Regions from separate parts of the Pseudocitrobacter cyperus genome, predicted to be linked through region 2. Evidence: predicted binding sites of a transcription regulator. Region 2 holds the regulator's gene; the other holds the start of a gene.
The links. Region 2 encodes Fur, which represses iron uptake genes when iron is present. Its sites were predicted from a motif close to ATAATAATGAGAACNACTATCAA; they were not measured.
Positions count from the first base shown of each region.

Region 1: VSR74_RS10655 (siderophore-interacting protein) is a predicted target of Fur. The motif match lies at 7,526-7,548, and genes of this name have one in related genera.

Region 1 is NZ_JAYMYY010000002.1:388,348-404,508, reverse strand. It holds gene VSR74_RS10680 (glycoside hydrolase family 2 TIM barrel-domain containing protein) at 1-2,156, opposite strand, end outside; gene ebgR (transcriptional regulator EbgR) at 2,360-3,343, opposite strand; gene ygjG (putrescine aminotransferase) at 3,550-4,938, opposite strand; gene VSR74_RS10665 (methyl-accepting chemotaxis protein) at 5,285-6,805, shown strand; gene VSR74_RS10660 (PadR family transcriptional regulator) at 6,802-7,350, opposite strand; gene VSR74_RS10655 (siderophore-interacting protein) at 7,590-8,357, shown strand; gene VSR74_RS10650 (methionine ABC transporter ATP-binding protein) at 8,606-9,628, shown strand; gene VSR74_RS10645 (methionine ABC transporter permease) at 9,621-10,289, shown strand; gene VSR74_RS10640 (MetQ/NlpA family ABC transporter substrate-binding protein) at 10,311-11,123, shown strand; gene VSR74_RS10635 (copper resistance protein) at 11,239-11,589, shown strand; gene VSR74_RS10630 (protein-disulfide reductase DsbD family protein) at 11,639-13,645, shown strand; gene VSR74_RS10625 (DsbA family protein) at 13,645-14,247, shown strand; gene VSR74_RS10620 (protein disulfide oxidoreductase) at 14,237-14,743, shown strand; gene VSR74_RS10615 (Csu type fimbrial protein) at 14,737-15,717, opposite strand; gene VSR74_RS10610 (fimbria/pilus outer membrane usher protein) at 15,734-16,161, opposite strand, start outside.
Region 2 is NZ_JAYMYY010000001.1:1,358,850-1,375,010, reverse strand. It holds gene tcuC (tricarballylate/proton symporter TcuC) at 1-40, opposite strand, end outside; gene tcuB (tricarballylate utilization 4Fe-4S protein TcuB) at 96-1,235, opposite strand; gene tcuA (FAD-dependent tricarballylate dehydrogenase TcuA) at 1,222-2,625, opposite strand; gene tcuR (tricarballylate utilization LysR family transcriptional regulator TcuR) at 2,723-3,649, opposite strand; gene fur (ferric iron uptake transcriptional regulator) at 3,767-4,219, opposite strand; gene fldA (flavodoxin FldA) at 4,501-5,031, opposite strand; gene ybfE (LexA regulated protein) at 5,182-5,475, opposite strand; gene ybfF (esterase) at 5,605-6,369, opposite strand; gene seqA (replication initiation negative regulator SeqA) at 6,553-7,110, shown strand; gene pgm (phosphoglucomutase (alpha-D-glucose-1,6-bisphosphate-dependent)) at 7,135-8,775, shown strand; gene kdpE (two-component system response regulator KdpE) at 8,826-9,503, opposite strand; gene kdpD (two-component system sensor histidine kinase KdpD) at 9,500-12,187, opposite strand; gene kdpC (potassium-transporting ATPase subunit KdpC) at 12,190-12,765, opposite strand; gene kdpB (potassium-transporting ATPase subunit KdpB) at 12,774-14,822, opposite strand; gene kdpA (potassium-transporting ATPase subunit KdpA) at 14,843-16,161, opposite strand, start outside.

The DNA of each region.
Region 1 (16,161 bases), on a different contig from region 2:
TTGCCGCCGATTAGCGGGGCGTCATCTTTGGTGACCGCGCTCAGGGTCAGTAAATATTCCTGCCCATCCTGACGGCAAAGGGGGGCTAACGGCACCTGAATCGTCTGTTGCTGGTCTGCGGCGACCGGGAAAACGCCCAGGCTGCCGCAGGCGACTTCGTGGCCCTCCTGCGTAATGTGATAGTGGATCTCCAGATGTTCCAGGGAGACAAAATCGTAGCGGTTTTCCACGGCGAACAGGCCGGACGCCGGGTCAACGGCGTGGAAGCGAACCGGCTGATAGACCTTCTTCACCTCGGCCATGTGCGGGTGAGGCGTGCGGTCGGCGGCGAGCAGGCCGTCGTTGAGGAAATTGCCGTCGCTGGGTTTGTCCGGGTGATAATCTTTCCCGTAGCCCCAGTATTTCTGCCCGCGGGCGTTGGTCAGTTCCAGCGCGTGATCCATCCACTCCCAGATGAAGCCGCCCTGCAAATTGTCGTGCCGGTCGATTATTTTCCAGTAGTCGCTGAGGATCCCCAGTGAATTGCCCATCGCATGGGCGTATTCAATCATGATCATCGGGCGATCGCCGCCCTGTTCGGCGAAGCGCTCCAGCCGTTCGAGGTCGGGGTACATCGGGCAGACGATGTCGCTGTAGTAGTTTTCACCTGCCGGTTCATACTGCACCGGGCGGCTGGGATCTTTCTCTTTGATCCACTGATAGAGCGTCTCAAAGACGCAGCCGGTGCCCGCTTCATTGCCCATCGACCAGACGATCACGCAGGCGTGGTTTTTATCGCGCTCGACCATCGCCTGAACGCGATCCAGATGGGCGGGGATCCAGGATTCGGTATCGCCGATTTGCGTTTCCGCTTTCAGCGCCAGCGGGTGAGATTCAATATTGGCTTCATCGACGATGTAGAGACCATACTCATCGCACAACTGATACCAGCGGGAGTGGCAGGGGAAATGGCTGGTGCGTACCGCGTTGATATTATGCTGTTTCATCAAGCGGATATCGGTCAGCATGTTTTCTTCGGTGGGGACATGTCCCAGCGTCGGATGCAGCTCGTGGCGGTTCACGCCCTTAATTTTAATCGCCTTGCCGTTAACCTGGAGTTGCCCGTTGTTGATTTGCACATGGCGAAAGCCGATTTTGTGGCTGGTGGATTCGATCACCTCGCCCCGATCGTCGCTGAGCGTCAGCAGCAGGGTGTAGAGGTTAGGCGTCTCGGCGCTCCACAGGCGCGGATTTTCCACCGTGCCGGAGAAGCGATGCTGCTGCTCCGTTCCTTCGCGGGTAAAACGCACCTGCTCGCTCAGTACAGGCGTGAAATCCTGCGCATCGTCCAGCAACTGCATGCTCAGTACCATCCCGGCGGGGTGCGTGTCGTAGTGCTGCAAATCGATGCTCAGGTCAATTTCCGCATGGGTGAAGGGCGGGTTAACCTGCTGGCGGCAGTGGAAATCGTAGATCCGCGTTTTACCGGTGGCATAGATAAAGACCTCCCGCTCAAGGCCGGACATATCCAGCATGTCCTGCTTTTCCAGATAGCTGGCGTTGGCCCAGCGATAGATCTCAATCGCGATACTGTTTTCGCCTGCTCTGACGTAAGGCGTAATGTTAAATTCCGCTGGATTTTTGGCGTTCTGGCTGTAGCCGACGCGCTGGCCGTTGATCCAGATAAACGATGCGGTGCGGGCGCCGGCGAGTTGTAAAAAGATCTCCCGATCGAGCCAGTGGCTGTCCAGATGGAAGCTCCGGCGATAAGAACCCACCGGGTTGTAGTCGCGAGGCACTTCCGGCCAGTGGGTGGTGAACGGAAAGCGTTCATCGATATAAATCGCTTTATCGAAGCCCTGCGCTTCCCAGTTGCCCGGCACCTGAATCGTCGCCCAGCGCGAGGTGTCGTACTCCTCCTGATAAAATGTTTTTGGCCGCGATTGCGGGTTAACCGAGCAGCTAAACTGCCAGAGCCCGTTCAGGGAAAGATAGTTGCTGGCAGCTATGGGGTCGTTACGTATTGCCAGCAGCGGGTTGGTAAACGGGAAAAGGTGAGGGCGCGGCTTCTCTTTGTTGATGCCGTTAATGCGGTGATCTTCCAGCACGGTCGGAACGTGGTCGCGTTCCGTATACAGTGCGGCAACCTGTTGTTTATCGGAAACAACGGCGTTCATAGTTCTCTCCTTGTCGATATTCGGTCAGACGTAAAATCTTTACCGTGGATTTTAGTAAAATATTTACTAAAATTAAGAGTGAGAACGCATTTGTTTTAAGTTGATCACGAAATAGTTGCGGGTGTGATAGTTACTTTTTGATAAAGAGAGGACGCGGAGGTGCGCCGAATAAGGCGAAGCGCTTATTCGGCGAGGGAGGGGGCTTAGCGGGTGGTTCCGCGTAATTTCAGTTTGCTGGGCACAAAGACTTGCAGTGGGAGCGCACGCCCATCACGCGCTTTCTCGACCAGCAGGTTGACGCCCTGGCTGCCCATCATTTCGGAATGAATGCGCACCGTCGAGAGCGGCGGGAAGGTAAAGCGTGCCGTCGGAATATCGTTGACGCTGATAAGGGCGATATCCTGCGGTATTGCCAGCCCGTGCTCATGAATGGCGCGCAGAACGCCGATGGCGATGGAGTCGGAGGCAACAAACAGCGCTTCGGGGTAGTCGCCGCGCGCCAGCATCTTTTTCGCCAGCGCATAGCCGGAGGCGCTTGAGAACGCGCCGCGCCAGATATCAGTTGTGGAAACGACCCCTTTAAGCCTGCCATATTCTACGAAAACGGACTCACGAATATCCGCTTTTCCGGGCTCATCTTCACCGCCGATATAGCCTATCCGCGTCGCGCCCTGGGAAATAAAACAGTCGATAATCTGTTTTGAGATGCGCGCCAGATCGACATCAACGGCATCAAATTCGCTCTCCTGCTCGTGGAAATCGATAAAGCAGATATTGTCCGTCAGCGCCTTAGCGACCTCGCGCAGCGCAGGCGACGGTTTGCCTACGATCAGCACCCCGGTCACTTTTTTGAGTTCCGCCTGGTAGCTGTGGAGATAGCTGTTGGTGAGTTCGATACCCAGCTTATCGCACTGTGTCTCAATGCCGTGGCGAATAGCCAGATAGTAGGGGTCGTTAATTTCCAGTTCTTGCGGGTAACTGTAGAGGGCGAGCAGATGATGATGGTTTTCCGCGCTGGTCTGTGCTTTGCGGGCGCTACTGCTTTTGTATTCCAGTTTTTCTGCGATCTCAAGAATGCGCAGTCGGGTCTCTTCTTTTACATTCAGCGTCGCATCGTCATTTAATACCCGTGATACGGTTGCCAGCGATACACCGGCTTCTGTGGCTATGTCTTTTAGCGTCGCCATTATTTTCCCTGTTTGCTGTTGCCTGTTGCGCCTGTCCATTGTAAAGGATGCACCGATTCATGCATCTGTTTTCAGTAAATGACTACGGCTTTACACGATGCGCCCTAAAACAGAAGGTGAAATTTTCGGCAAATCAGGAGATGGGGTTTACTTTTATTTTAGTAAAATTTACCCGGCGAAAACGATCGCCGGGTAAAAGCGGGTGGTTATTGCTCGGTTGCCACCTGCTGAACAACCCGCAGCGACGCCAGCGCCTTTTGGGCCGCCTTCAGCACCAGTTCACACTGTTCAACGGTGAGCGTTAGCGGCGGCTCAATGCGGATGGTTTTGGCATTGTTAAGCGTCCCGGCAACCAGCACGCGTTGGCGGAACATCTCGCTTGCGAAACTGTAGCCGATTTCGTTATCAACAAACTCAATCGCCATCAGCATGCCTTTTCCGCGCGCTTCACGTACCAGATCTGGGTATTCGCGCGCCAGACGACGGAAGCCATCCAGCAGTATGTCGCCTTTCTGCTCCGCCTGCGCCGGGAGGTTCTCCGTCAACAAGACGTTGATAGTCGCCAGCGCGGCTGCACAGGCCAGCGGGTTGCCGCCAAAGGTGGTGGTGTGCAGGAACGGGTTATCGAACAGCACCGAGAAAACCTCTTCGGTGGCGATGGTCGCGCCAATCGGCATGACGCCGCCGCCGAGCGCTTTCGCCAGGCAGAGAATGTCCGGCCGAACGTTTTCGTGCTCGCAGGCAAACATTTTGCCTGTGCGCCCCATCCCGGTTTGTACTTCATCGAAGATCAGCAACGCGCCAAACTCATCGCACAGCTTACGCACCGCAGGCAGATACCCCGGCGGCGGCAGGATCACGCCGCCTTCACCCTGGATAGGCTCCAGGATCACCGCCGCCACGTCGTCGCCGGTTTTCTGGCATTCAGATAGCGCCAGACGCATGGCGTCGATGTTGCCAAACGGCACATGGCGGAAGCCCGGCAGCAGCGGCATAAACGGCTTGCGGAAGGTGGATTTCGCCGTGGCCGAGAGCGCGCCGAGCGATTTACCGTGAAACGCCCCGCTGGTAGCGATAAAGGTGAATTTACCGCGTGGCGATTGATACGCTTTTGCGAGCTTCAGTGCCGCTTCCACCGACTCGGTGCCGCTGTTGCTGAAGAAACTGTACTTCAGTTTACCCGGCGCCAGCGCTGCCAGCGTTTTGGCCAGCATCGCCCGCAGTGGGTCGAGCAGCTCCTGGCTGTGAAGCGGTTGTTTGACAAGCTGATTCTGTACGGCGGAAACAACAACTGGATTACGGTGCCCCACGTTGAAAATGCCAAAGCCACCCAGGCAATCAATAAACTCCTGTCCCTGGGTGTCGACAAGCGTATTCAGGCTCCCCGCTTGCCACTCTACGGCTCCGTAATCCCCGCCGGCGGTAACAGACTTTCGATACTCCAGAAACCCCGGGTTTACATGCTCTTTAAAGTATTCTCTGACCTCCTGGTTGAGTGATTTCATCTCCTCATGGGAAAGCTCTCGCTTTTCAATGAGATTCAGTGCGTGTGCGCTGCAGGCTAACGCCGATGCGCTGGAAGGTAATCTGTTCAAAATAGGCTCCCGGGGGTCACGTATCACACGATACTGAATTAAGTATTGCAGGGATTACGCCACTTCGGTGTGGGCGCTAAAAATCGGGATAAACACCAGGGAGAACCGCAAATGGACAATATTTAATCGTCCGGCAGCCGCGTGGGCGAAGGAGAAGCACATATCTCGTTTCGCCATTATGGGGCAGGAGGGGCGAAAAAGGGGCGGATCGTGCGCCATATGAGGGCAGGGGAGAATATATCCTCTGGAAATGGGAGCTGAATCGAGATTAATGAGTAAAGCTCCCTCAATTAGCGCCGACATACCTTTAACCCTAATAAGCCTTAATACCGGCAAGGATACCTGCATGTCTTCTCAGCCCTATATCAGTCAGCGCGAATTTGCACTGGATGAACACACAACACTCATGTCGACATCCGATCTCAAAAGTTTTGTCACTCATGTGAATGATGCCTTTATTCAGGTAAGTGGCTACAGCCTGGAGGAGATCAGCGGCCAGCCTCATAACCTGGTACGCCATCCGGATATACCTAAAGCGGCCTTTGCTGATATGTGGTTCACCCTCAAACAGGGGGAGCCCTGGAGTGCGATTGTCAAAAATCGGCGTAAAAATGGCGACCACTACTGGGTGCGAGCTAACGCCATTCCGATGGTGCGGCAGGGCGAAATTACGGGCTATATGTCGATTCGCACCCAGGCGACGCCGGAAGAGATCGCCAATACCGAACCGCTCTATCGGGCGCTGAAAGAGGGGAAGAGTAACAAGCGTCTCTATAAAGGGATGGTTGTCAGTAAGCGCTGGTGGGGAAAGTTATCCGCAGTGCCGCTGCGCTGGCGTGTACGTGCCGTGATGATGTCTATTTTGTTGGTACTCTCCGGGGCGCTGTATGCCACACATGCGTCGTGGGCGGCGTTTGCCGCTGCGGCGCTGTTGATGCTGATTGGCACCGCACTTTTTGAAGGACAGATTGTCAGGCCGATAGAGAATGTCGCGCGTCAGGCGCTTAGCGTTGCGACCGGTGGGCGCAACAGTGTGAAACACCTGAATCGCGGTGATGAACTGGGGCTTATTCTACGCTCCGTAGGGCAACTGGGGCTTATCTGCCGCTGGTTGAAAAATGATGTGGCAAGCCAGGTCTCCAGCGTAAGTCAGGGAAGCGATACGTTAGCGAAGGGGAATGAGGATCTTAACGAGCGTACCCGTCAGACGGTCGTGAACGTGCAGCAGACGGTGGCGACGATGAACGAGATGACCGCATCCGTGCAAAGCAATTCACAGACGGCGGCGGCGGCCGATAAGCTCTCAATCGCTGCCAGCAGCGCAGCGGAAGAGGGGGGGCAGGCGATGCAAAGGGTGGTGAACACGATGGATGATATTGCCGACAGCACGCAACGCATTGGTTCCATCACCACATTAATTAATGACATCGCTTTTCAGACAAACATTCTGGCGCTTAACGCCGCAGTAGAAGCGGCGCGGGCGGGCGATCAGGGTAAAGGATTTGCGGTGGTAGCGGGTGAAGTTCGTCAACTGGCGAGTCGTAGCGCCAGTGCGGCGAATGACATTCGTAAGCTTATCGAAGCCAGCGCCAGCAAGGTGCAGTCCGGAGCCGAACAGGTGCATGCGGCGGGTCGCGTGATGAACGATATTCTGACGCAGGTGCAGAATGTGACGCAGCTTATCGCGCAGATTAGTCAGTCGACTTCAGAACAGGCTAACGGGTTGTCTGACATCACCCGCGCGGTGGCGGAACTGGATGCGATCACCCAGAAAAATGCCGGGCTGGTGGCGGAAAGCGCCCATGTGTCGGCGATGGTGAAACATCGCGCTGGTCGACTTCAGGACGCGGTTACGGTACTGCATTAATCGAGCTGTGAAATCTCCAGCGCCGCGCGGTCGATGACGCCGACAATTTTCTTAAGCTGCGCCTCGCTAATTTCGCTCTGGTTCACTTTCAGGTTCAGTACGGCTTTAAAGTTTTCCAGAGCGCGTTTCATCTGCGGATCTTTACGCAGCTCGTGACCAACCATGCGGAGTTTCAGCTTCGCCTGCACCTGATCCAGCACATCTTTGTTTTCTGTCAGTACGTTAGCGCCCTCTGCGGTGATCGCGATTTTTTTGCGGCCGCCATCTTCTTCATGAATAGTGATCAACCCCTGATCCTGTAACAGATCCAGCGTAGGGTAGATAACGCCCGGGCTTGGGCTGTAGTTGCCCTGGGTCAGATTTTCGATCTCTTTGATCAGTTCGTAACCGTGGCTGGCGTTGCGCGAGAGAATATCCAGCACCACCAGGCGCAGTTCGCCGTGGCCGAAGAAACGCTGGCGACGCCCGCCGCCACAGCCACCGCCGTGGCGTCCTTCACCATGGTCATGGCGGCCTTCGCGGCCAAATAAGGGTAAGTGTCTCATCATTAATACCTTGCTGTTTTTTAGATATATCTAATCTATATCTAAACTTCAGTTTTTAGCAAGGTGATAAAGTAATTTTTTATTATTTACATGAAATATAAAGAATAATTTATCTGTTGTGGTTTTTTGTGTGCCAGGGAAATTATATCTTAAAAAAAGCTTGCTTTCTGTCTAATTGGCAATCATTATCATTTGCATAAAATTTAGATATATCTGTTTTTCACGAAGGCGATCACACCATGACGAAAGAGAAAAAGTATCCGCAGCGCGTGCGCAACGAATTGCGTTTTCGCGAATTGACCGTGTTACGCGTGGAGCGCATCGGCGCAGGCTTCCAGCGGATAGTGCTGGGCGGTGAGGCGCTGGAAGGCTTCTCCTCACGCGGTTTTGACGATCACACCAAACTGTTCTTTCCACAGGCGGGCGAGCGTCTTTCGCCTCCCACGATGACCGATGAAGGGATCGTCTGGCCGGATGGTGTGCGCCCGCAGTCGCGTGACTATACGCCGCTCTATCATGCCGGGCGGCACGAGCTGGCCTTTGATTTCTTTATTCATGAAGGCGGCGTGGCGAGCAACTGGGCGATGAATGCCCGCGTTGGCGATACGCTGACAATCGGCGGGCCGCGTGGTTCGCTGGTGGTTCCGGAAGATTACGCCTGGCAGCTTTATGTTTGCGATGAATCCGGAATGCCGGCGCTGCGTCGCCGTCTGGAGAGCCTGCGTCAGTTGCCGATGCGCCCGCAGGTTAAGGCGATTGTGACGATTGCCGATGAGGCATATCAGGACTATCTGGCGGATTTCAGTGATTTTGATATCCAGTGGGTTATCGGGCACCGCGAGCAGGCTGTCGCCGATAAGCTGACGACGCTTGCCGTCCCGGAAGAAGACTATTTTATCTGGGTTACTGGCGAAGGCGCGGTGGCGAAATCGCTGGTTAGCCGTTTTGAAACTGATGCCATTGATCAGCAGTTGGTGCGTAGCCAGGCGTACTGGCATAAGAAGTAAACGCGCTGGTTTTGTCGGGCGGGCGCTGCGCCTGCCCGACCTGCACGGGTTTAATACCCCACCCGGCCTGGTTTCTTTAGCAAAATTCTGACTATGGTTTGCAGAAAATAATTTCACTGCACCGCCCGGTGCGGCGACTCGCTTATAACCTCTCGTAATAACACATTCTTTTTTGTTGTTTGCTATCCGTCACCCGAACCCGATATCGTCTGGACGTCCATACTTCTAAACCGCTATTTGGCAGACGAATGATAGTACTCAGGAATATTTCAAAGATTTTTAGCCCGGGAAAAGGGGCAATCACGGCGGTCGATAACGTCAACCTGAACATTGAACAGGGGCAGATCTACGGCATTATCGGCTACAGTGGCGCGGGAAAAAGCACCCTGATTCGCCTGCTGAACGGGCTGGAAAAGCCGTCTTCGGGCAGCGTGATCGTGAACGGGCAGGATATTTCCGCCGCGAAAGGGGAAGCTCTGCGTCAGGCGCGTCTGAAGATCAGCATGGTATTCCAGCACTTCAATCTGCTTTGGTCACGCACGGTCAGCGAAAACATCGCCTTTTCAATGCAAATTGCCGGTGTACCAAAAGCCAAAATTCGCGCTCGCGTGACGGAACTGGTGGAACTGGTCGGCCTGAAGGGGCGCGAAAATGCGTATCCCTCGCAGTTGAGCGGCGGCCAGAAACAGCGCGTGGGCATCGCCCGTGCGCTGGCCAATAATCCGGATGTATTGCTATGTGATGAAGCGACTTCGGCGCTCGATCCACAAACCACCGATCAAATTCTCGACCTGCTGCTGGATATCAACCGCCGCTTCCGTTTAACCATCGTTCTTATTACCCACGAAATGCATGTGGTACGCAAAATCTGCGACCGTGTGGCGGTGATGGAAGAGGGCAAAGTGGTCGAAGAGGGCGATGTGCTGGAGGTCTTCACCCATCCGCAAAAACCGATTACCCGGCAGTTTGTGCGTCAGGTTAGCCAGTACGTCGAAGAAGAGGCGTTTAACCCTGAGCTGACCGATGGCCTGACGGGCAGCATTATCAAACTGACCTTTACCGGCCAGACCACCCATCGTCCGGTGGTGGGCGAACTGACGCTGCGCTACGGCCTGCCGTTCAACATTCTGCACGGCAAAATGACCCAAACGGCGCACGGCGCGTTTGGTCAGCTTTGGCTGCATGTGGTGGCGAATCCCGAACAACTGAACAATATCCTCGCAGATTTGCAGGAAACCGGCATTGACAGCGAGGTAGTAAAGCATGGCTGAGCAATTCTTACCGCATCTGAAATGGGACGCGCTGTGGGCGGCAACGCAGGAGACGCTTTACATGACCGCGCTTTCCGGCGTGGCGACATTTGTCCTCGGCATCGCGCTCGGGCTGGCGCTTTTTTTGACCGCCAAAGGCGGCCTCTTTTATAACCGCCCGCTCTACAGCGTCATTTCAGTGGTGGTGAACGTTTTCCGTTCCATCCCGTTCATTATTTTGATTGTGTTGCTGATCCCGTTTACCAAAACGATTGTCGGCACCATTCTCGGCGCGAACGCGGCGCTGCCAGCGCTGATTGTTGGTGCGGCGCCGTTCTATGCGCGGTTGGTCGAAATTGCCCTGCGTGAAGTGGATAAAGGGGTGATTGAGGCAACCCGTTCTATGGGCGCACGTCTGTCGACGCTGATTTTTCGCGTCCTGCTGCCCGAATCTTCCCCGGCGCTGGTTTCCGGTATTACCGTCACGTTGATTGCGCTGGTGAGCTACAGCGCAATGGCGGGGGTGATCGGCGCAGGTGGTTTAGGGAATCTGGCTTATCTGGAAGGATTCCAGCGCAACCACAATGACGTCACGCTGGTCGCGACGGTGACTATTTTAATCATCGTTTTCGTCATCCAGTTTTGCGGCGACGTCCTGACTTCTCTGTTAGATAAACGCTAATAACACACAGGAACCATCATCATGAAAAAGACACTCACGCTTATCGCCGCCGCTACCCTGAGCGCCCTGAGCTTCGCCGCCTGGGCGGATACCCTGACCGTTGGCGCGTCTAACACGCCGCATGCGGAAATTCTTGAGCAGGCGAAGCCGATTCTGGCAAAGCAGGGGATCGATCTTGAGATCAAACCGTTCCAGGACTACATCCTGCCGAATACCGCGCTGGCGGGTCGTGATATCGATGCGAACTACTTCCAGCACATTCCGTATCTGAACAGCGTGCTCAAAGATCATGCGGGCGACAAGGATTACGATTTCGTGAGTGCCGGCGCTATCCATATTGAGCCGATTGGCATCTATTCCAAAAAATATAAATCGCTGAAGGATCTGCCGGAGGGCGGCAAAATCATCATGCGCGATGCGGTCTCTGAAGAGGGGCGTATTCTCTCCATTTTTGAGAAAGAGGGGGTGATTAAGCTGAAGCCGGGCGTCGATAAAGTGACTGCGCGCATCAGCGATATCGTGGAGAACCCGAAAAAGCTGAAGTTCCTGCCGAACGTTGAAGCGTCTCTCCTGCCGCAGATGTACAACAACGATGAAGGCGCGGCGGTGGTGATTAACGCCAACTACGCCATTGACGCGGGTCTCGACCCGGTTCACGACCCGATTGCGGTTGAGAGCGGTGAAAATAACCCGTATGCCAATATCATCACCGTGCATCGCGGTGACGAGAAGAAAAAAGATATCGTCGCGCTGGTGAATGTGCTGCACTCTAAAGAGATTCAGGAGTGGATCCGCACCAAATATAAAGGGGCGGTTATCCCCGTGAATAACTGATTCTTCCGCCCGGCTCAGGCCGGGCGTTTTGCCTTCCAGACACTTCTTTACAGCTTTAAGATTGCCAAACCATATTCGTCCGTTAAGATTAACCTCGAATTAATACGAGGTTATGATGATTCATCGGCAGCGAAAGGCGATATTACTGGTAGCCCTTGCATGTCTGGTGGTGCTGGTTTGCACCGCGCAGCGCATGGCGAGCCTGCACGCCCTGACGATGAGTGTTGTCACCGTGAGTCAGACCGAACAACTGGACAGCGATGCGCCGGTCACCCCCTGCGAACTGAGTGCTAAATCGCTGCTGGCCTCGCCGCCGGTGCTGTTCGAAGGCGCACTCTTTGCCGTTGCGTTGCTGCTGGCGATCCTGGCGGCGTTGCCTGTTTTCTATCAGCGCGTCTGGCCTCCCCGCGTTATCTCCTCGCCCCGATTGCGGGTACATCTACGATTATGCGTCTTCCGTGAGTGATTTTTAGCCTGCGTTATCCAGGTTAATTTATTATTTACGGAGAAAACAAATGCTTACTTATTTCAGGCAGCTTCTGCTCTGCCTGGTTTGTCTGTGGCTGCCCGCAAGCTGGGCGGCGGACAGCGGCTGGCTGCGCGCCGCCGATAACGACCACGCCAGCGTGCGGCTGCGCACGCAAACTGTTGCGGGTGGCGACACGCGCCTGCTGCTCGACGTTCAACTGGAGAAGGGCTGGAAAACCTACTGGCGTTCGCCGGGCGAAGGCGGTATTGCGCCGACGATTGCCTGGGCGTCGCCCCAGTCGGTTGTCTGGCGCTGGCCAGTTCCACAACGATTTGATGTGGCAGGGATTTCTACTCAGGGCTATCACGACAGGGTGAGTTTTCCTATCACCCTGCACGAGGTGAAAACCCCGACGCTCGCGGGGGTGCTGACGCTTTCAACCTGTAGCAATGTCTGCATTCTTACGGACTACCCCTTCTCGCTCGACCTGAGCGCCCCGGCGGAAAAAAATGTCGATTATGACTTCATCCGCGCGATGGGCACCCTGCCGCGTGAAAACGGGCTCACCACATCGTTGCAGGCGGATTATGCGCCGGGGAAGGTGGTGGTGACGGCTCTGCGTCAGGAGGGCTGGCAGTCGCCTGCGCTCTATCTCGACAACCTTGATGGGGTGAGTTTTGCCAAACCGACGATTCAGGTGAAGGGCGATACGCTCACCGCCGTCGTGCCAGTAACGGATGAGTGGGGGGATGCTGCGCCGGATCTACAGGGCAAAACGCTCTCACTGGTACTGGCAGACAATGGGCTGGCGCAGGAAAGCGAACGCCTTATTGGGCGGGCAAGCGCACTCCCGTCGGCGGGCTTTTCATTATGGCTGGTGCTGCCGATGGCACTGCTGGGCGGGCTTATCCTCAACATTATGCCCTGCGTATTGCCCGTGCTGGCGATGAAGCTGGGGTCGGTATTGCAGGGGGAACGCGCCGAACGCGGCGCGGTACGACGGCAGTTTCTGGCGTCGGTGGCGGGGATTATCGCGTCGTTTCTGGCGCTGGCATTGATGATGACCGCACTGCGCCTGAGTAACCAGGCGCTGGGGTGGGGTATCCAGTTCCAGAACCCGTGGTTTATCGCGGCGATGGTGATGGTGCTGTTCAGCGCCAGCCTGCTGGGGCTCTTCGAAATTCGCCTCTCCTCAAATACCGCCACCTTCCTCGCGACCCGCGGCGGTAACGGGCTGATGGGGCATTTCTGGCAGGGGGCGTTTGCCACGCTGCTGGCAACCCCCTGCACCGCGCCGTTCCTCGGAACCGCGGTGTCGGTGGCGCTGGTCGCGCCGTTGCCGGAACTGTGGGGGATCTTCCTGGCGATGGGGTTAGGCATGAGTCTGCCATGGCTGCTGGTGGCCGTCTGGCCGGGGCTGGCGCTGCGTCTGCCGAGGCCGGGGCGCTGGATGAACCTCGTGCGGATGGTACTGGGGATCATGATGCTGGGTTCCGCTCTGTGGCTGCTGACGCTACTGAATGTGCATTTGGGGGAGACATTCACCTGGGGGATCGGTGGCGTACTGGCGCTGGCGCTGTGTATTGCGCTGGCCTTGCGTTATCGCTGGCGTGTGGGGCTGGGCGCGGCCGGGCTAATGCTGATGACTGCGGCGGCACTCTTCTGGCTGCCGCAATCGGCGTCTCCCGTGCGTGATAGCATCGCCTGGCAGCCTCTCAGCGAGGAAGCGATTCAGACGGCGTTGGGCGACGGCAAGCGGGTGTTTGTCGACGTCACTGCCGACTGGTGCGTTACCTGTAAAGCCAACAAATACAATGTGCTGCTGCGCGAGGATGTGCAACAGGCGTTAACCGCGCCGGACGTCGTAGCGCTGCGCGGCGACTGGAGCCGCCCTTCCACCACCATTAGCCAGTTTCTGAATCGTCGCCAGAGTGCGGCCATCCCCTTTAATCAAATTTATGGCCCGGGCCAGCCGCAGGGAAACATTTTACCTCCTCTGCTCAGCCGCGAAGCGGTACTCAATGCCTTGTCCGGTGCCAAAGGAAAACAGTGATGCGAATTTTTACTCTGCTTTTATTACTCTGTGTCTCAACATTCAGCCTGGCGCAGGAGGGCGACAATGATGCGCAGGCGCAGCTCACCGAAATGATTTTCAACGACCCGGCCAGCCCGCGTCAGGGAGCCAGCAAACCCGCGCTGATTATCGTGAATTTTACCGATTACAACTGCCCATACTGCAAACAGTTCGACCCGATGCTGGAGAAAATTGTTCATGACTATCCGCAGGTGCAGCTCGTCGTCAAGCTGCTGCCATTTCGCGGTGAAAGTTCAATGACCTCCGCGCGCGTGGCGTTAACCACCTGGCGTCAACAACCTGATCAATTCTGGGCGCTGCATCAGCGGCTGATGGCGAAAAAGGGCACTCACGATGACGCTTCCATTCTGAGTGCGCAGCAGAAAACGCAAACGGCGGAGATCAAAATGGATGAGCAAAGCCGGGAGAGCGTAAACATGAATCTGATCCTCTCGCAGGTGTTAGGGATTCAGGGGACGCCTGCGACGATCGTCGGCGATCAAATGGTAGCGGGGGCGATTGCCTATAACGACCTGGAGGCGCTGGTGAAAGAACAGCTTGCGAAAGTGAATGCGCAGTAGGCTGCGCCGCTGGCTGAAGGATCTGGTCGTCCTGATACTGATTGCGATAGCGCTGATGTGGGGCATGGATCAACTGCGCAAGCCTGACCTTCCGGGCGATCTCTCCGGGATCGCCCTGCAAACGCTGGACGGTGAGAGGCACTCGCTTGCTGAAATGAGTGAAGAACAACCTGTCCTGCTGTACGTTTGGGCGACCTGGTGTGGCGTTTGCCGCTACACCACGCCTGCGGTGGAGCAACTTTCACAGGAAGGAGCGAAGGTATTGAGCGTTGCGCTGCGTTCTGGCGACGATCGCCAACTGGCGCAATGGATGGCAAAAAAGCATCTGACTATGCCGGTAGTGAACGACCCACGCGGTGAGATCTCCACGCGCTGGCAGGTCAGTGTGACGCCCACGCTGGTGGTGATCTCCCGGGGCCGGGTGGTGAATATCACCACCGGCTGGACAAGCGGCTGGGGAATGCGCGCGCGACTGTGGTGGGCTGGTTTTCAGTAGGTGACGTTGATCGTCACCGTATCGGCATAGGTGTCTGGCGTATAGTTGGCGCTCGGGACGGTGGCCCAGACGGTATAGGTGGCAGCCTGACCGTTCCCCGTCCCGGCGACCGTATTCGTGCCCGTTGTATTTCCCCACGGCGCGCCGCTGGTTCCGGCAGCGGTACGGAGCTGATAAGGCACCCGATCGCTGTTGCTGGCATTACCGGTACTGGATTTCATCACGCCGCTGCCGGTACTGCTGTTGTTGGAGGGGGCGAGGCCAATGGTATAGGGCGTATTGCTGGTACAGGCCACACCGATGCTGTTGCTGGCGTTGATATTGGTTTGGGTGGCAGGGACGCTGCCCAGGTTGATATTGCTCGCCGTGGTAACGTTACAGAATTTTGTGACCGCGGCAGTGACGGTAAACGGGAAGGTTGGCCCCTGCATGGTGCCGCAGTTGGTCGGCGGCGCCAGCAGACCGACGTTCATGGTCATGCTGGCGGTTGCAGCGGTGTAAGTATCCTGGTGATTGCCGGGGATGGCACTGGTTTGTCTGGCCGGAACTTTGGCGTAGACCGTCACGCTTCCTGTCACTGGCGTCAGGTTTAATAAATTGAGCTGAATAGCCGGAACGGTGGTGCCGCTCTGGTACTGGCTCCCCCACACCGTGGTATAGGCCGGATTCTGATAAAGCTGGTAATCCAGCGTGCCGGCAGGCGGGCCTGCGAAGGACATTCGACGGGGGATCACCTGGCCGCTGACTGCCGAGGCGCCAATGTTAAAGCAGATAGTTACGCCAGCCAGCACATCGGCGAGCTCTTTGGTGCAACTGTAGTTGAAGGTCATACTGGTGTTGGTATCGGAGGTTGCCAGCGGATTTACGTTGCCGAAACTGATGTTTTGTACGCCGGAAACGGTGCACACCACCGCTTTACCTGCCAGCGGGCAGAGCAGTAATCCGAACAGTAAAGCCAGATGAATCAAGCGCACGTTCCTGCTCCTTTTATTAACGACAAACCAGTGGGCCAATTTGCGGGATGCCTTCGGCCTGGCGCGGATAATCGAACTGCACGGCGCATGTGCCACCGGGGTGCGAGACCTCCAGTGTGTTGTGCGGCGATACCGTCTCGAAATAGGCCATACCATCAAAACCCACCATCACGGTATCGTGACGCTTTTGATTGGGGTTGAGGGTCGCCTGGCTGCCTTCCGGCAGCGCGTGGCCTTGAGGATCCACCAACACGATCAGCGCCGGATGCGTTGCGGTGATATTAAATTCAACTAAGGTGCCTGAGCGATCGGCGGGAACGGCCGCGGCATTAACGCGATCGACGCGTGTATTGGCGGGAAGGTTCAGCGTATCAATACCTATCATATTGTTTTGATAACTATTAAGTTGAGTCACCAGCAGCAATCCGTCATCCCCGCTGGTGC
Region 2 (16,161 bases):
TTGCGCCGAACGTTCCGGCGCGCGATGTTGGTTGAGTCATTGGGTTTGCTCTCCATTGTCTTCATTTTGTTGTTATAGAGGTAAGAGTGTATGGGTTAGTCGCCTGCGACCCCCGTCTGTTTTCCGCGTCGCTTCTCAATTGCCCACTTGAGTAGGGATGCGCAACGATAAAATCCGTGGGCGAACTTTCCATAGGGAATGGTCAAAAAAAGCGCCATGACTACCCCCAGGTGGATGGCGAGCAGAATGCCCATCCACGATGAGTCCCTGCCGGCTAACAGGCCTAACCCCGTCAGGCTGGTGAGTAACAGCAGTAAAATAAAACCGCGATCCATCGGCTTTTGCCGTGGATCGCCGTGCAGAGGCGAGCGACGCAGGTTCAGCCACAGTAACCCCGCCGGGCCGACGACCAGACCCACACCGCCCAGGGTGCCGAGCATGACCGGTACGCTGAAGAAGGGGTAGGGGGCTTCCCAGCCAGCAAGATAGTGATAGCCTGTCGCCACGAGGGTGGCAGCGAAACAGAGCATAAAGCCGTAGAAGGTGAAGTGATGAAAACGGCGACGCAGCAGGGTAAAGGCATCGTCCGCTTCATTACAGCCCTTTCCATGGCCGCCATCGAGATATTTCAGCGTGAGGGCGTTGCGTGAGGCTTCGGAGATATCCGCAGATTGTGGAAGGCCGGGAGAAATTTCACGCCAGAAGCGAACGACCCCGGTCATTAGCAATCCGATTGCCACAATAAACACGGAGCCAAACATCCAGGCCAGCAGGTTGTGGGGGAAGATCTGATAAAAATCACCCGCCAGCGGAGGATGGAGCAGCGACCCTTTCAGCCCCATAGCGAGGAGTAAAAAGAAGATCAGGCCGAAAACCAGCGCCAGGGTCACGGTGATGCCCACCCGGCGATAGAGTGCGGCGAAAGCGGCTGGCTGGGCGTAGTGCTGATAGGTCTCCAGCCGGACTTCGGCCATGGCTTTAGGCACATTGATAGCAAACTCATGCGGTGGCGCATACTGGCAGGCATGCAGACAGGCGCCGCAGTTATGGCACAGGTTCGCCAGGTAGTTGATATCCGCTTTATTGAACTCAAGCCGCTGGGTCATCGCCGGGAACACAGCACAAAAGCCTTCGCAGTAGCGGCAGGCATTACAGACCTGCATTACGCGCTCAACTTCCGCCTCTGGCTCGGTGATAATTTGAGCCTCGATAATTAATTTTTCAAGCTGCTTCATGACGCGCCTCCTGTTTTGCTGCCAGTGCGGCCTCTTTTCCGGCGATGCGTCCGAAAGTCGTACCAATCGACATACCGACGCCCGCGGTATACCCCTTGCCCAGCACGTTGCCTGCCATCATCTCTCCGGCGACAAACAGGTTTCGGCTTGGCTTTCCGGCAAAATGCACGGCGGCGTGAGCGTTTACTTTCAATCCCAGGTAGGTAAAGGTGATCCCCGGGCGCAGGGCATAACCATAATAGGGAGGGGTATCGATTGGGCGCGCCCAATGCGTTTTCGGTGGGGTAAGATTAGCCGTCGCGCAGTTATCCAGCGTGGTGTGATCGAACTGCCCTGGCTGACAGGCCTGATTATATTGCGTGATGGTATGGGTCAAACGTTCAGCATCAAGGCCTAACTGACGCGCAAGCTCATCCAGCGTGTTTGCCCGCGCGCCAGGGAATACTGGCGGCATGAAGTGACCGATGGCTTTACTGTCGATAATCGAATAGCCGATTTGCCCCGGTTGCTGGGCGACCAGCCGTCCCCAGATGGCATAGCGTTTGGGCCAGAAATCTTCCCCTTCATCATAAAAGCGTTCTGCATCACGGTTGACTACCAGCCCTAAAGAGACGCAGTCCACACGGGTACAAATGCCGCCATCATAGAGAGGCGCTCTGGCGTCAATCGCCACACAGTGGGACTGGGAAGGATCACCAATAATATCCGCACCCGCGTCAATCATAAATTTGAGCAGTACGCCCTGATTAAAGCGGGTACCGCGAATGAGAAAATTATCGGCAGGCCATTCTCCACGCGCATTCTGGCCCCAGGCCTCCTTCAGCCACTCCCGGTTGGACTCGAATCCCCCGGCGGCGAGTACGCAGGTTTTGGCCGTAATGCGCTCCTCTCCTGCCAGTGCAGCGACAAATTCGCCATTTTGCAGCTCCAGCGCCTGAACCGGGGTGTTATAGCGAATTTGCACGCCCAGTTTCTCCGCGCTGCGATAATAAGCATTCATCAGCGCTTTACCGCCGCCCATAAAAAAGGCGTTAGTCCGCGCGACATGCAGTGCGCCCGAAAGTGGGGGCTGGAAGTTAACGCCATGCTGGCGCATCCAGTCCCGGCAGTGCGATGAGGTGCGGATCACTAAACGTGCCAACGACTCGTTAGTGTTTCCTTCGGTAACACGCCACAGATCCTGCCAGAACTCCTCTTCGGGGTAGCTCTCCACCAGCACATCCTGTGGGGCGTCATGCATACAGCGCAAATTGCGGGTATGCTGGGAATTACCGCCGCGCCATTCACGAGGCGCGGCCTCAAGCAGCAGCACAGAAGCGCCGGCCTCGCGAGCGGTCAGTGCGGCACACAATGCCGCATTGCCTCCGCCGATCACCAGAACATCAACCATTGTCGACTCCATTACTATTTAACTAATTGTTAAATTTGTAATTGAAATGTATATGCTTGATGCGCGTTGCCGCTATGGCCTCTTGCTAAAGAGGCCTTTAGTTAACGTAAAGGGTTGCGCCTGGCCACGCGCCGGCTTGCGTGAGCTCTCGCATTACTTTGCTGAGTATTACGCGGGTTGCGAGACCAGCCGGAGAGAGTTCATCATCAGAGAGGCTGACCAGAAAGTTGGGGCGACTAAGGACTGGATTTTGGACATCGATCACTCTGAGTGCTTCGTGGTCGAGGTGGGATATCGCCGCCCCAGGCTGTAATGTGGCGCCAAGGCCGCTGCGTACCGCCTGCATCAGCAAGGCCAGGCCATCTATTTCGGTGACGACTTCCGGGGTCAGTCCGTGCTCCTGGGCAATGGCTTCAAGCCTGCCACGCAGGCCATGCCCCTGGCTTGGCATAATCAGCGGAATGTTTGCCAGTTGGGCAGGCGAGATACCGTCAGAGGAAATATCAGCCAGAAGGGCATGGGTGCCAATCAGGAAAAGTCTTTCTTCAAGAATCGGTCTTGCGCTCCAGCGCACAATTTTATCCTTCTGAAAAACAATCGCTAAATCAATCTGACGGGTGTTGATCATGCGTTCGAGGTTTCCGGAGAGACTTTCCACAACATGCAAACGAACGTCAGGGTAGCTTTCGCGCATCGCGTTGATAAAAGGCATGCCAAGCACGGAGGCGGTACTGGGCGCCATGCCTACGCTGATATGTCCGGAAAGACGCGCTTCGCGTGCGGCGAGCACCGCGTCATCGGCATGACGAAGCGCCAGTTGCGCCTGCGAGTAAAAAGCCAGCCCGGCGCTGGTGGGGGTGACGCCTCTGGAGGTGCGTTGCAACAGGCGTATGGAGAGGTCGTTTTCCAGTCGCGTCATCTGCTGGCTGAGCGCCGAGACGCCAATATTCAGATCGAGCGCCGCGCTGCCCATGCTTCCGGTCTCCACGATGCGGACGAAATATCGTAACTGTCGAAGTTCCATTTCCCTCTCCGGTACCTTAGTGTTTACATTAAAGTAACATTACGCCGAAGTGTGGAGGGTAAGCAACAGGCAATAAAAAAGCCAACCTGTTGGTTGGCTTTAGTAAAACAGTGACGACTATTTTTCTACCGCGTCGTGGGCGTGTTCATCTTCGCGGCAGTCACCCTCTGCACAGTGACCATACAGGTACAGGCTGTGGTTCGTTAAGCGAATGCCGTGTTTTGACGCGATTTCACGCTGGCGGGCTTCAATGGAATCATCGCTAAATTCAATCACTTTGCCGCAGTCGAGGCAGATCAGGTGATCGTGGTGATGCTGTTGGGTAAGTTCGAAAACGGACTTACCCCCTTCAAAGTTATGGCGCGTTACGATGCCCGCGTCATCAAACTGGTTAAGTACGCGATAGACGGTCGCCAGACCAATCTCTTCACCCATGTCGATCAGGCGTTTATATAAGTCTTCCGCGCTGACATGGTGATTGTCTGGTTCCTGAAGCACTTCCAGGATCTTTAACCGGGGAAGTGTGACTTTCAGGCCAGCCTTCTTTAATGCGGTATTGTTGTCAGTCATGCGGAATCTGTCCTGTTGCTAAACGATTGACTTCCCAACAGGGAAGTATCATAGAGAGTGCACCGGGTATAATGCGTCTCATTATAGAATGACCCTTTCTAAATGAAAACAGCAAGCCCTGGGCGAGTAAAGATTTCAAAAACGAGGCTTAACTAGCAAACCCGCTAAATTCTGCAGGTATTGTACAGATATGCGTTCAAAAGTTAAAAATTTGTAGCTATTATTTTGATTGCTTCTACCTATTAATGCGGCGTAATTTAACAATCACGCCGCATTAATGCTTAAGCGTTTTTGATCTCTTCCAGATGCAGCTCTTCAGAAACCTGTTTCACCCATTTTTCAACGCGTTCAGCGGTCAGTTCCGGCTGACGGTCTTCATCGATGGCCAGACCGACGAAATGGTCGTCATCGGCCAGTCCTTTGGAGGCTTCAAAGTGGTAGCCCGCAGTCGGCCAGTGACCAACGATGGTCGCGCCGCGCGGTTCGATGATGTCGCGGATAGTCCCCAGCGCATCACAGAAATATTCCGCATAATCTTCCTGGTCGCCGCAGCCGAACAGGGCAACCAGTTTGCCGTTGAAATCGACTTCTTCCAGCGTTGGGAAGAAATCATCCCAGTCACACTGCGCTTCGCCGTAGTACCAGGTCGGAATGCCCAGCAGCAAAATGTCGAATGCAGCCAGGTCTTCTTTGCTGCTCTTGGCAATGTCATGCACGTCGGCAACGTCTTTACCAAGCTGTTTCTGAATCATTTTTGCAATATTTTCGGTATTGCCGGTGTCACTACCAAAGAAGATGCCAACGATTGCCATGAGTTAAATAACCTCTTGAAACTTAATGATATGGTGGTGGCGTATTGCCCACAGATAAGGGCAATCATAGCAGAACAGAGAAAGGTGCGGAATCAGCAATCGTACCGGACTGCACTCTCTGCTACATGAAAGTGGGGTTTTGCGAAATTTTCAGACCTTTTCCTGCTCGTGAAGCAGGGCTAACTGGCTCATCAGAATCTCTTCGATAAGCTCACTGCGACTCATATCACGCGCTGCCGCCAGCTCGTTCAGAGCGTCAACGGCATCATTGTTCAGTTTCAGCTCGACGCGCTTCAGGCCGCGAACTTTATCGCGTTTTAATTGATTACGCTTATTGATGCGCAACTGCTCGTCACGCGAAAGCGGATTGGTTTTGGGTCTTCCCGGCCGACGCTCATTTGCGAACAAATCTAATGTCGTGCGGTCCGTTTGTTCTTTTGCCATGATTCAGAGTGACTTCGGGGAAACAAGCTACCGGGAAACGCCCGGTGCAGACAGCGCGCAATCATACATCAGTGCAACCGACACGCCAACGACCACGGCCATAATGGCGCGCGGTCGTTGAGTTTTTAATCAGTCTGCTAAATATCGGCGAATAGCGCGCAGCACCGCATCAGGTTTTTCTGCATGTACCCAGTGGCCTGCGCCAGCGATGACATGCGCACGAGCCTGCGGGAACTGCGAAAGCAGAGCATCGCGATAATCTTCAGTAACATACGGGGAATTACCGCCAGGAATAAACAGCGCCGGATGATCCCACGCCGGAATGGGTTCCCAGCCGACGATATGCGGGTACTGATCCCACAGCACCGGAACGTTAAAGCGCCACGCGCCGTCGACAAACGATTTCAGCAGGAACTGAATCACGCCTTCTTCCGCCAGATGCTCGCGCATCAGCGCTGCCGCCTGCTGACGGGTGGCGACGCCCGCCTGGGTAACGGCATTGATGGCGGCGAAAATCTCATCATGACGACGAACGTGATAATCCACGGGGGCGATATCGATAGCCACCAACCGCGCAATGCGCTCCGGAGCCAGCGCAGTAAGCGCCATCACCGCTTTGCCACCCATCGAATGCCCAATTACCGTTGCTTTTTCAATATGATGGGCATCAAGCGTGTCCAGCAGATCCTGCGCCATCGCCGGATAGTTCATCTCGTCAGAACGCGGCGAAAGGCCATGGTTACGCATATCCACTTGCAGGATGTCGTGGTCGGCCACCAGGTCGCGCGCCAGCACGCCGAGGTTATCCAGGCTGCCAAACAGGCCATGAACGAGAAGGATGGGGGAATTATTGTGCTGGTTTTGTGCAGATTGCGTTCGGGTATTCAATTTCATAGCAAAGTTCTTTTTTTCGCTCTGTCGGGTTAGGGTATTATGTTGGACATTCTCACGTTCAGGGGCAAGATACGATTTTTATCCCATTTTTGCCGCTATCCTGGTATGACGCTATCCGCTGTTGGGTTTTGAACATATAATCCCAGCAACTTGTATTCAGAAAAATTATTGCACTGGATTAAGATGAAAACGATCGAAGTTGATGACGAACTCTATCGCTATATTGCCGCCCACACACTGCACATTGGCGAGAGCGCATCCGACATTTTACGGCGAATGCTGAAGTTTTCCGCCGCATCACAACCTGTTGTTGCTGCCCCGGTTGCTAAAGCTGAAGCTGCACCGGCTCAGGTTGCTCCAGTTGCCGAGGTGAAGCCGGTTAAAACCGCGAAAGATAAAGTGCGCGCGATGCGTGAACTGCTGCTCTCCGATGAATACGCTGAGCAGAAAAAAGCCGTCAATCGCTTTATGCTGATCCTGACGACGCTCTACAAACTGGATAACAACGCGTTTGCCGAAGCAACGGAATCGCTTCATGGGCGCACGCGTGTCTACTTTGCCGCCAACGAGCAGACCCTGCTGAAAAACGGTAATCAGACTAAACCGAAACAGGTACCGGAAACCCCATATTGGGTGATCACCAATACCAACACCGGTCGTAAATGCAGTATGGTGGAACACATTATGCAAACCATGCAGTTCCCCGCTGAATTAATCGAAAAGGTATGCGGCACAATCTAACCCTTGCATAAGAAGGATCAAGCAATGGCAATCCATAACCGTGCGGGCCAGCCTGCACAACAGAGTGATTTGATTAACGTCGCCCAGCTTACGTCTCAGTACTATGTGCTGAAACCGCAAGCGGGTAACGCAGAGCATGCAGTAAAGTTTGGTACTTCCGGACACCGCGGCAGTGCGGCGCGCCAGAGTTTCAATGAACCTCATATTCTGGCGATCGCGCAAGCTATCGCAGAAGATCGTGCGAAAAATGGCATTACTGGCCCGTGCTACGTGGGTAAAGATACTCACGCGCTCTCTGAACCGGCGTTTATCTCCGTGCTCGAAGTGCTGGCGGCAAACGGTGTGGATGTCATTGTGCAGGAAAATAACGGCTTTACGCCGACGCCTGCGGTCTCAAACGCCATTCTAGTTCATAACAAGAAAGGCGGCCCGCTGGCCGATGGGATTGTGATCACCCCGTCTCATAACCCGCCGGAAGATGGCGGTATCAAATACAACCCACCTAACGGCGGCCCGGCCGATACTAACGTCACCAAAGTGGTGGAAGATCGCGCCAACGCGTTGCTGGCCGACGGCCTGAAAGGCGTGAAACGTATTTCTCTGGATGCCGCGCTGGCGTCCGGTCATGTGAAAGAAATGGATTTGGTGCAGCCGTTCATCGAAGGGCTGGCGGATATCGTCGATATGGCCGCTATTCAGAAAGCGGGTTTGACGCTGGGCGTCGATCCGCTGGGTGGCTCCGGTATTGAATACTGGAAACGCATCGGCGAGTACTACAAGCTGAATCTGACTATCGTCAACGATCAGGTCGATCAGACGTTCCGCTTTATGCACCTTGATAAAGATGGCGCTATCCGTATGGACTGCTCCTCCGAGTGTGCGATGGCGGGTCTGCTGGCGCTGCGTGACAAGTTTGACCTCGCGTTCGCCAACGACCCGGACTATGACCGTCACGGTATCGTTACCCCGGCAGGTCTGATGAACCCGAACCACTATCTGGCGGTGGCAATCAACTACCTGTTCCAGCACCGTCCGCAGTGGGGCAAAGATGTCGCCGTGGGCAAAACGCTGGTCTCTTCCGCGATGATCGACCGCGTGGTCAACGATCTGGGTCGTAAGCTGGTGGAAGTGCCGGTGGGCTTCAAATGGTTCGTTGATGGTCTGTTCGACGGCAGCTTCGGTTTCGGTGGTGAAGAGAGCGCCGGGGCTTCGTTCCTGCGCTTCGACGGCACGCCGTGGTCGACCGATAAAGACGGTATCATCATGTGCTTGCTGGCGGCGGAAATTACCGCTGTCACCGGTAAGAATCCGCAAGAGCACTACAATGAGCTGGCAGCACGCTTCGGCGCGCCGAGCTACAACCGTTTGCAGGCAGGGGCGACGTCTGCGCAGAAAGCTGCGCTCTCTAAGCTCTCTCCGGAGATGGTCAGCGCCAGCACCCTGGCAGGCGACCCGATCACCGCACGTCTGACGGCGGCACCGGGCAACGGAGCTTCTATCGGCGGGCTGAAAGTGATGACCGACAACGGCTGGTTCGCCGCGCGTCCGTCAGGCACGGAAGACGCGTATAAAATCTATTGCGAGAGCTTCCTCGGCGAAGAACACCGTAAGCAGATTGAGAAAGAAGCGGTTGAGATTGTCAGCGAAGTACTGAAAAACGCCTGATAACAGTTCTGTTTAAAAAGGCCGGGTTGCGTGACGCTACCCGGCCTTTTTTACAGCATAAACCGATACCCAATCCCCGTTTCGGTCAGGAAATGTTTCGGTCGCGCCGGGTCAGCTTCCAGTTTTTGCCGAATATGCCCCATATAAATACGCAGATAATGGCTGTGTTCAACGGCGTTGGGCCCCCAGACGTGATTAAGCAACTGACGTTGTGTCAGCACCTTCCCGGGGTTGTTGAGCAGTTCCGCCAGCAGACGAAATTCGATGGGGGTGAGATGCACCTCTTCGCCGCCACGGATAATGCGACGGGCGGCGATATCAACTTGTACATCTGAAAAAGTCACCAGTGGATCGTTCGGTTGCGTATTGCCGTGACGACGCAGCGCCACGCGCAGGCGCGCCTGCAATTCGCCAATGCCAAACGGTTTGCTAAGGTAATCATCGGCACCTGCATCCAGCGCGGCGATTTTATCGCTCTCTTCGCTGCGGGCGGAGAGCACAATCACCGGGGTGGCGCTCCACTGGCGGAAGTCGCGGATAAAATCGATACCATCGCCGTCGGGCAGGCCGAGATCGAGGATCACCAGATCCGGCTTGCGCGTTGCTGCTTCCAGCAGCCCGCGCTGCAACGTTTGAGCATCAAACACGCGCAGCCCTTCGGCTTCCAGCGCGGTGCGCAGAAAGCGGCGAATGGCTTGTTCATCTTCAACAATCAGAACGCTTGTCACATATCCTCATGAAATTCTTCAAGTTCTGGTGGCGCTATTCGCGGAAGTGTAACACGAAAACAGGCGCCGCCTTCAGGGCGATTGCTGGCTGAGAGTGTGCCGCCATGAATATCGATAATCGCCTGGCAAATGGCCAGCCCCAGCCCGACTCCCGGAATAGCGGACTCTTTATGGCCGCGTGAGAATTTATCAAAAATCATTTTCTCCTGACCCGGTTCAATACCTGGCCCGTCATCCCAGACATCAAGAAATAAATGGTGTGCATCCTCACTGGCGGTAATGCCGATTTGCGCCTTTGCGCCAGCATATTTTACCGCATTCTCCAGCAGGTTGATCAGCACACGCTCGAACAGCGGGCCGTCGACGTGGATCAGCATCAGCGGGTCGGGCAATGCGAGCGTAATCTGTTGCCCGTTCAGGCCGGGTTCCAGCATGCGCAGCGCGCTGCCGACCACTTCTTCCAACGTCAGCCACTCCTTCTTAAGATTAAAGCCGCCAGACTGGATCCTTGCCATATCCAGCAAATTATTCACCAGCCGGGTCGTGTTGAGCACATGCTGGCGAATTTCGTTGGCCTGGGGGGCATAAGGCGAACCGCTGCTGGCAAGGTCGAGGGTCAGAATTTCTGCCTGTCCAAACAGGACGGTAAGCGGTGTACGGAGATCGTGCGACAGCGCCGCCAGCAGAGAGTTACGCAAACTCTCTCGCTCGCTGGTAAGCCGTGCCAGCTCTTCGCTTGCGGTAAGGGATAGACGCTCCAGCGCGCTTGCCACCAGTAGCGTAAACGTCTCCAGCAGACGCTGCTGTTCGGGGATCATCAACTGACGCAGGTTGTTCGGCTCGACCACCACCAGACCCAGGGTTTTGCTGGCGCTTTTTAGCGGCAAAATCTGGTAGGGCACGCCGGGCAACGTATCCGTGCCAGCACCCGCAGGTTGCCCTTTATCAAAACTCCAGCGGGCGATGGCGTCATCCCAGGATGTCAGCCCCTCCTGTTGGGTTGAGGGCAACAACTTATCGTTGTGGTCGGGGAGCAATACCTGGCTGCGGGCATGAAAAGTGGATTGAATATATTGCTCGCAGGTACGGGCAATATCCTGCGCGCTACGCCCTACGGCCAGCGCTTTCGACATCTCATAGAGATGGCGGGTTCGCTGTTCGCGGTAGCGCGCCACCCGTGCCTGATAGCGCACGCCTGCCGTCAGGTTGCCTATCACCAGCCCAACCGTGAGCATGACGCCAAAGGTTAACAAATACTGCACATCGGACACCGCCAGCGTTCCTCGCGGGGCGATAAAAAAGAGGTCAAAACTGATAACGTTAATCACCGTTGCCAGCACGGATGGCCAGCGGCCGTAGAATAGCGCGACGATCACTACGCCAAGCAGATAGAGCATAACCAGGTTGGCAGCGTCGAACGCCATGAGCCACTGCATTGCAACCAGGGTGATGACAGTACAGAGGGCTAATGCCACTCCACAACCGCGGATCTGTACCTGCCACTTATCAAAAAAGCTGCGCTGATCGCGGGTGGCGGAGGGGAGGGGATCTGGTTTTTCATCCATTGCCACCACCAGCAGATCGAGATCCGGCGCGTGGCGGGCCAGCCGATCGCCGAAGCGCTCGCCGCTCCACCAGTGACGTTTGTCCTGGCGGCCAATGACGATTTTGCCGAGGTTGTGTTCGCGCGCATAGCGAACCACCGCTTTCTCTTCCGACGGTTCGGAAAGGGTGGCGGTTTCTGCCCCCAGTTCCTGCGCCAGCCGCAACGAGCTTAAAATCGCCCGGCGTTGCGCTTCCGGAAGACGGTGCAGCGCAGGCGTTTCAACATACACAGCATGCCAGACGCTGCCTAAGCGAGCCGCCAGCCGTGCGGCGGTGCGTACCAGTTTTTCACTGCCGGCATGGTGGCCGATACAGAGCAGGATGGCATCGCGGGTGTGCCACACTTTTTCTTGCCCCTGGGTATCGCGCCAGGCGCGCATTTGATCATCCACGCGATCCGCCGTGCGGCGCAGAGCCAGTTCGCGCAGGGCGATCAGGTTGCCCTTACGGAAAAAATTCTCGATAGCGCGTTCGGCCTGACCGGCGATATACACTTTCCCTTCATTCAGCCGCTGACGTAAATCATCCGGCGGCAGATCAACCAGCACCACTTCATCGGCGGCGTCAAAAAAAGGGTCTGGTACCGTCTCGCGAACCTGGATCCCGGTTACGCCGCTGACGATATCATTCAGGCTCTCCAGATGCTGAACGTTGACGGTGGTAAAAACGTCGATGCCCGCTTCCAGCAGTTCGTCGATATCCTGCCAGCGCCTGGGATGACGCGAGCCTGGCGCGTTGCTGTGCGCCAGTTCATCCATCAGCACCAGCGCCGGACGGCGGGCAAGGGCGGCATCGAGATCAAACTCATGCAGATAACGCCCCTGCCAGGCCAGCCGTTTTTGCGGTAGCAGCGTCAGCCCTTTTAGCATCGCGGCCGTCTCTTTGCGTCCGTGGGTCTCCACCACGCCCGCCAGAATGTCCAGCCCCTGCGCCCGCAGACGCTGAGCTTCCGCCAGCATCGCCCAGGTTTTCCCCACCCCCGCGCAGGCGCCGAAGAAGATCTTCAGTTTTCCACGATGCGGGGAAGCCGTCTGCTCCAGCAGGCGGTCAGGGTTCGGGCGTTGCGGCTCGTCGGTCATCATCAGTTTTCCTTCTGGGCATCCAGCGCCATATTCAGCTCAACAATATTTACCACAGGTTGGCCGAGAAAACCGAGCAGCGGTTTGTGCGTTGCGGCGTCAATTTGCTGACTAAGCCAGGCGGCAGAGAGGTGACGCGCTTTCGCGACGCGCGGCACCTGCCAGCGCACGCTGGCGGGCGTCAGGCCGTTATCCAGCCCGCTGGCGGAGGCGGTTACCAGTTCCGTCGGTACCGCAGCCGGGGCGTCCGGGTTCGCCGAGCGCAGTTGCGCGATACGCTCACGGATGGCTTCATCCAGCGCCGGATTACTCGCCGCCAGGTTACTGCCGCCGGAAGCCATCGGGTTATAAGGCACATCCGCCGTGGCCGAGGGTCGGCCATGGAAATAACCCGGATTGGTAAAGTTTTGCCCAATTAACCTGGAGCCGCGAACCTGATTATCCTGAATAATCAGCGATCCGTTGGCCTGGTCATGAAACCACCACTGCCCCAGTGCGGTAGTCAGTAACGGATAAAGCCCGCCAGTCACCAGCGTCAGAAAAAGAAAAATCACCACAGCAGGACGAAGCAAAGACATTGTGCACCTCACACCAGACCAAACAGGGTCAGTAATAGATCGATAGCTTTAATGCCGATAAACGGCACAATCAGGCCGCCCAGGCCGTAAATCCACAGGTTGCGACGCAGCATGGCGGAAGCAGAAAGCGGTTGATAACTCACGCCTTTCAGCGCCAGCGGCAGCAGAAATACGATGATCAGGGCATTAAAAATCACTGCGCTCAAAATCGCGGAATTGGGCGAATGCAGATGCATAATGTTCAGCACGCCCAGTTGCGGCCAGCTTGCGGCAAACGCCGCCGGAATAATGGCGAAGTATTTCGCCACGTCGTTAGCGATGCTGAAGGTGGTCAGTGAACCTCGGGTCATCAGCATCTGTTTGCCGATATGCACCACTTCAATCAGCTTGGTCGGGTTGGAGTCCAGGTCGACCATATTTCCCGCTTCTTTTGCCGCCTGGGTGCCGGAGTTCATCGCCACCGCCACATCGGCCTGCGCCAGCGCCGGGGCATCGTTGGTGCCGTCGCCGGTCATCGCAACCATCCGGCCTTCCGCCTGATACTGGCGGATCAGCGCCAGCTTGGCTTCCGGCGTCGCCTCAGCAAGAAAATCATCCACGCCCGCTTCGGCTGCGATGGCGGCGGCGGTCAGGCGGTTATCGCCGGTGATCATCACCGTTTTGATGCCCATCTTGCGCAGTTGCGCAAAGCGCTCTTTAATCCCGCCCTTTACGATATCCTTCAGCGCGATGGCGCCCAGCACTTTCGCGCCTTCCACCACCACCAGCGGCGTCGAACCCTGACGAGCGATACCGTCGACCAGGTGTTCCACATCTGCCGGGAACTGCCCGCCATTACTTTCGACGTGGCGGCGAATCGCATCGACGGAACCTTTACGGATCATGCGGTTGTCGATGTTAATGCCGCTCATTCGGGTCTGTGCGGTGAAAGGGACAAAGGTGGCATGAAGCTGCTGGACGTCACGCTCGCGCAGGTTAAAGCGCTGTTTGGCAAGGATAACGATGCTGCGTCCTTCCGGCGTTTCATCGGCCAGCGAGGAGAGCTGCGCGGCATCGGCAAGGTTTTTTTCATCCACGCCGTTGGCCGGTAAAAACGCCGAAGCCTGACGGTTCCCGAGGGTGATCGTACCGGTTTTATCCAGCAGCAATACATCGACATCGCCCGCAGCTTCCACCGCGCGGCCGCTGGTGGCAATCACATTCGCGCCCAGCATGCGGCTCATCCCGGCGACACCAATTGCTGAGAGCAGGCCGCCAATGGTGGTGGGGATCAGGCACACCAGCAGAGCAATCAGCACAATCACGCTGACCGGTTTGCCGCCCCAGGTGGAGAAAGGCCACAGCGTCGCGGTTGCCAGCAGGAAGACGATAGTCAGCGCCACCAGCAAAATGGTCAGCGCCACCTCGTTTGGCGTTTTGCGCCGTTGCGCGCCTTCGACCATGGCGATCATCCGGTCGAGGAAGGTTTCGCCAGGGTTGACGCTACAGCGAATGACCAGCCAGTCAGAGAGAATACGCGTCCCGCCGGTTACAGAGGCAAAATCGCCGCCGGATTCGCGGATAACCGGCGCGGACTCACCGGTGATTGCGCTTTCATCGACGGATGCGCCGCCCTCGATAACTTCGCCGTCGCAGGGAATGATATCGCCAGCTTCAACCAGAACCACATCGCCTTTACGCAGTTCATCCGAGGGAACATGGTCGATTTCCGCTCCATGCTGCGGGGCGCGAAGTTTGCGGGCGAAGGCGGTTTTCTGCACGCTCTTCAGGCTGTTGGCCTGCGCTTTGCTGCGGCCTTCCGCCATCGCCTCGGCGAAGTTGGCGAACAGCACCGTAAACCAGAGCCACAGGGCAATCGCACCGCTGAACAGCGCGTTGCCTGAGAGGTGTCCGGTAGCCATCGCGAGACTCATCACGGTGGTGAGCACGCTGCCAATCCAGACGATAAACATCACCGGGTTACGCCACTGCGTCGTTGGGTTCAGTTTCTTGATGGCGTCGGTAATCGCCTGTCCGACCAGGTGGCGGTCAAACAGCGCCAGTTGCTTGCGACTCATAAACGCTTACTCCGCAATGCTTAAAACAGGGAAAGGTGTTCCGCAACCGGGCCAATGGCCAGGGCGGGAATAAAGGTTAGCGCGCCAACCAACAGCACGGTGACGATTAACAGGCCGATAAACAGCGCGTCATGGGTAGCAAGCGTTCCCGGCGTGGCGGGCTGGATCTTTTTGTTGACCAGCGAACCGGCAATCGCCAGCACCGGTACGATGACGGCAAAGCGGCCGACCAGCATGCAGAACGCCAGCAGGCAGTTCCAGAACGGTGTATTCGCGCTTAGGCCTGCAAAGGCGCTGCCGTTGTTATTTGCGGCAGACGAGACGGCGTAGAGCACTTCGCTAAAACCATGGGTGCCGGGGTTGAGCATGCCGCTGCGCCCGGCGTCGGTCATCATCGCCAGCGCAGTGCCGAGCAGCACCAGCGTCGGGGTGACGAGGATCGCCAGCGCGGTCATTTTCATCTCCGGTACGTCGATTTTTTTGCCAAGATATTCCGGCGTGCGGCCAATCATCAGCCCGGCGATAAACACCGCCAGCAGGACGAACAGCAGCATGCCGTAAAGACCGGATCCGACGCCGCCAAAGACCACTTCGCCAATCTGCATCAGCCACATCGGCACCATGCCGCCGAGGGCGGTAAAGGAGTCATGCATGGCGTTGACCGCTCCGCAGGAGGCTGCCGTGGTGACGACCGCGTAGAGGCTGCTGGCGAGAATGCCAAAGCGACTCTCTTTGCCTTCCAGGTTGAGGCTACTGTCCGCGCCAGATTGCAGCAGATGCGGGTTGCCGTTGGTTTCCGCCCACATCACCACCGTAACGCAGACGACGAAAATGATGGCCATCGCCCAGAGGATCGCGCGCCCCTGGCGGTTATCGCTGACCGCTTCGCCAAAGGCGAAACAGAGCGCGGCAGGGATCAGGAAGATCGCCTGCATCTGGACAAAGTTTGTCAGCGCTGTGGGGTTTTCGAACGGGTGCGAGGAGTTGGCATTAAAGAAGCCGCCGCCGTTGGTGCCGATCATTTTGATCGCTTCCTGCGAGGCGACTGGCCCCATAGGAAGCTGCTGGCTTACCCCTTGCAGCGTGGTGAAGTGTTGATACGGCAGCAGGTTTTGCAGGGTTCCCTGCTGGATAAGGAACAGCGCCATCAACAGCGATAATGGCAACAGCACCCACAGCGTGATGCGAAGCAAATCAACCCAGGCATTACCCAGCGTACTGACACGCTGACGGGCAAAAGCGCGCGCCAGCGCAAACAGCACCGCGATGCCGCTCGCTGCTGAGAGGAAATTTTGTACCGTCAGGCCAGCCATCTGGCTGAGGTAACTCAGTGTGGTTT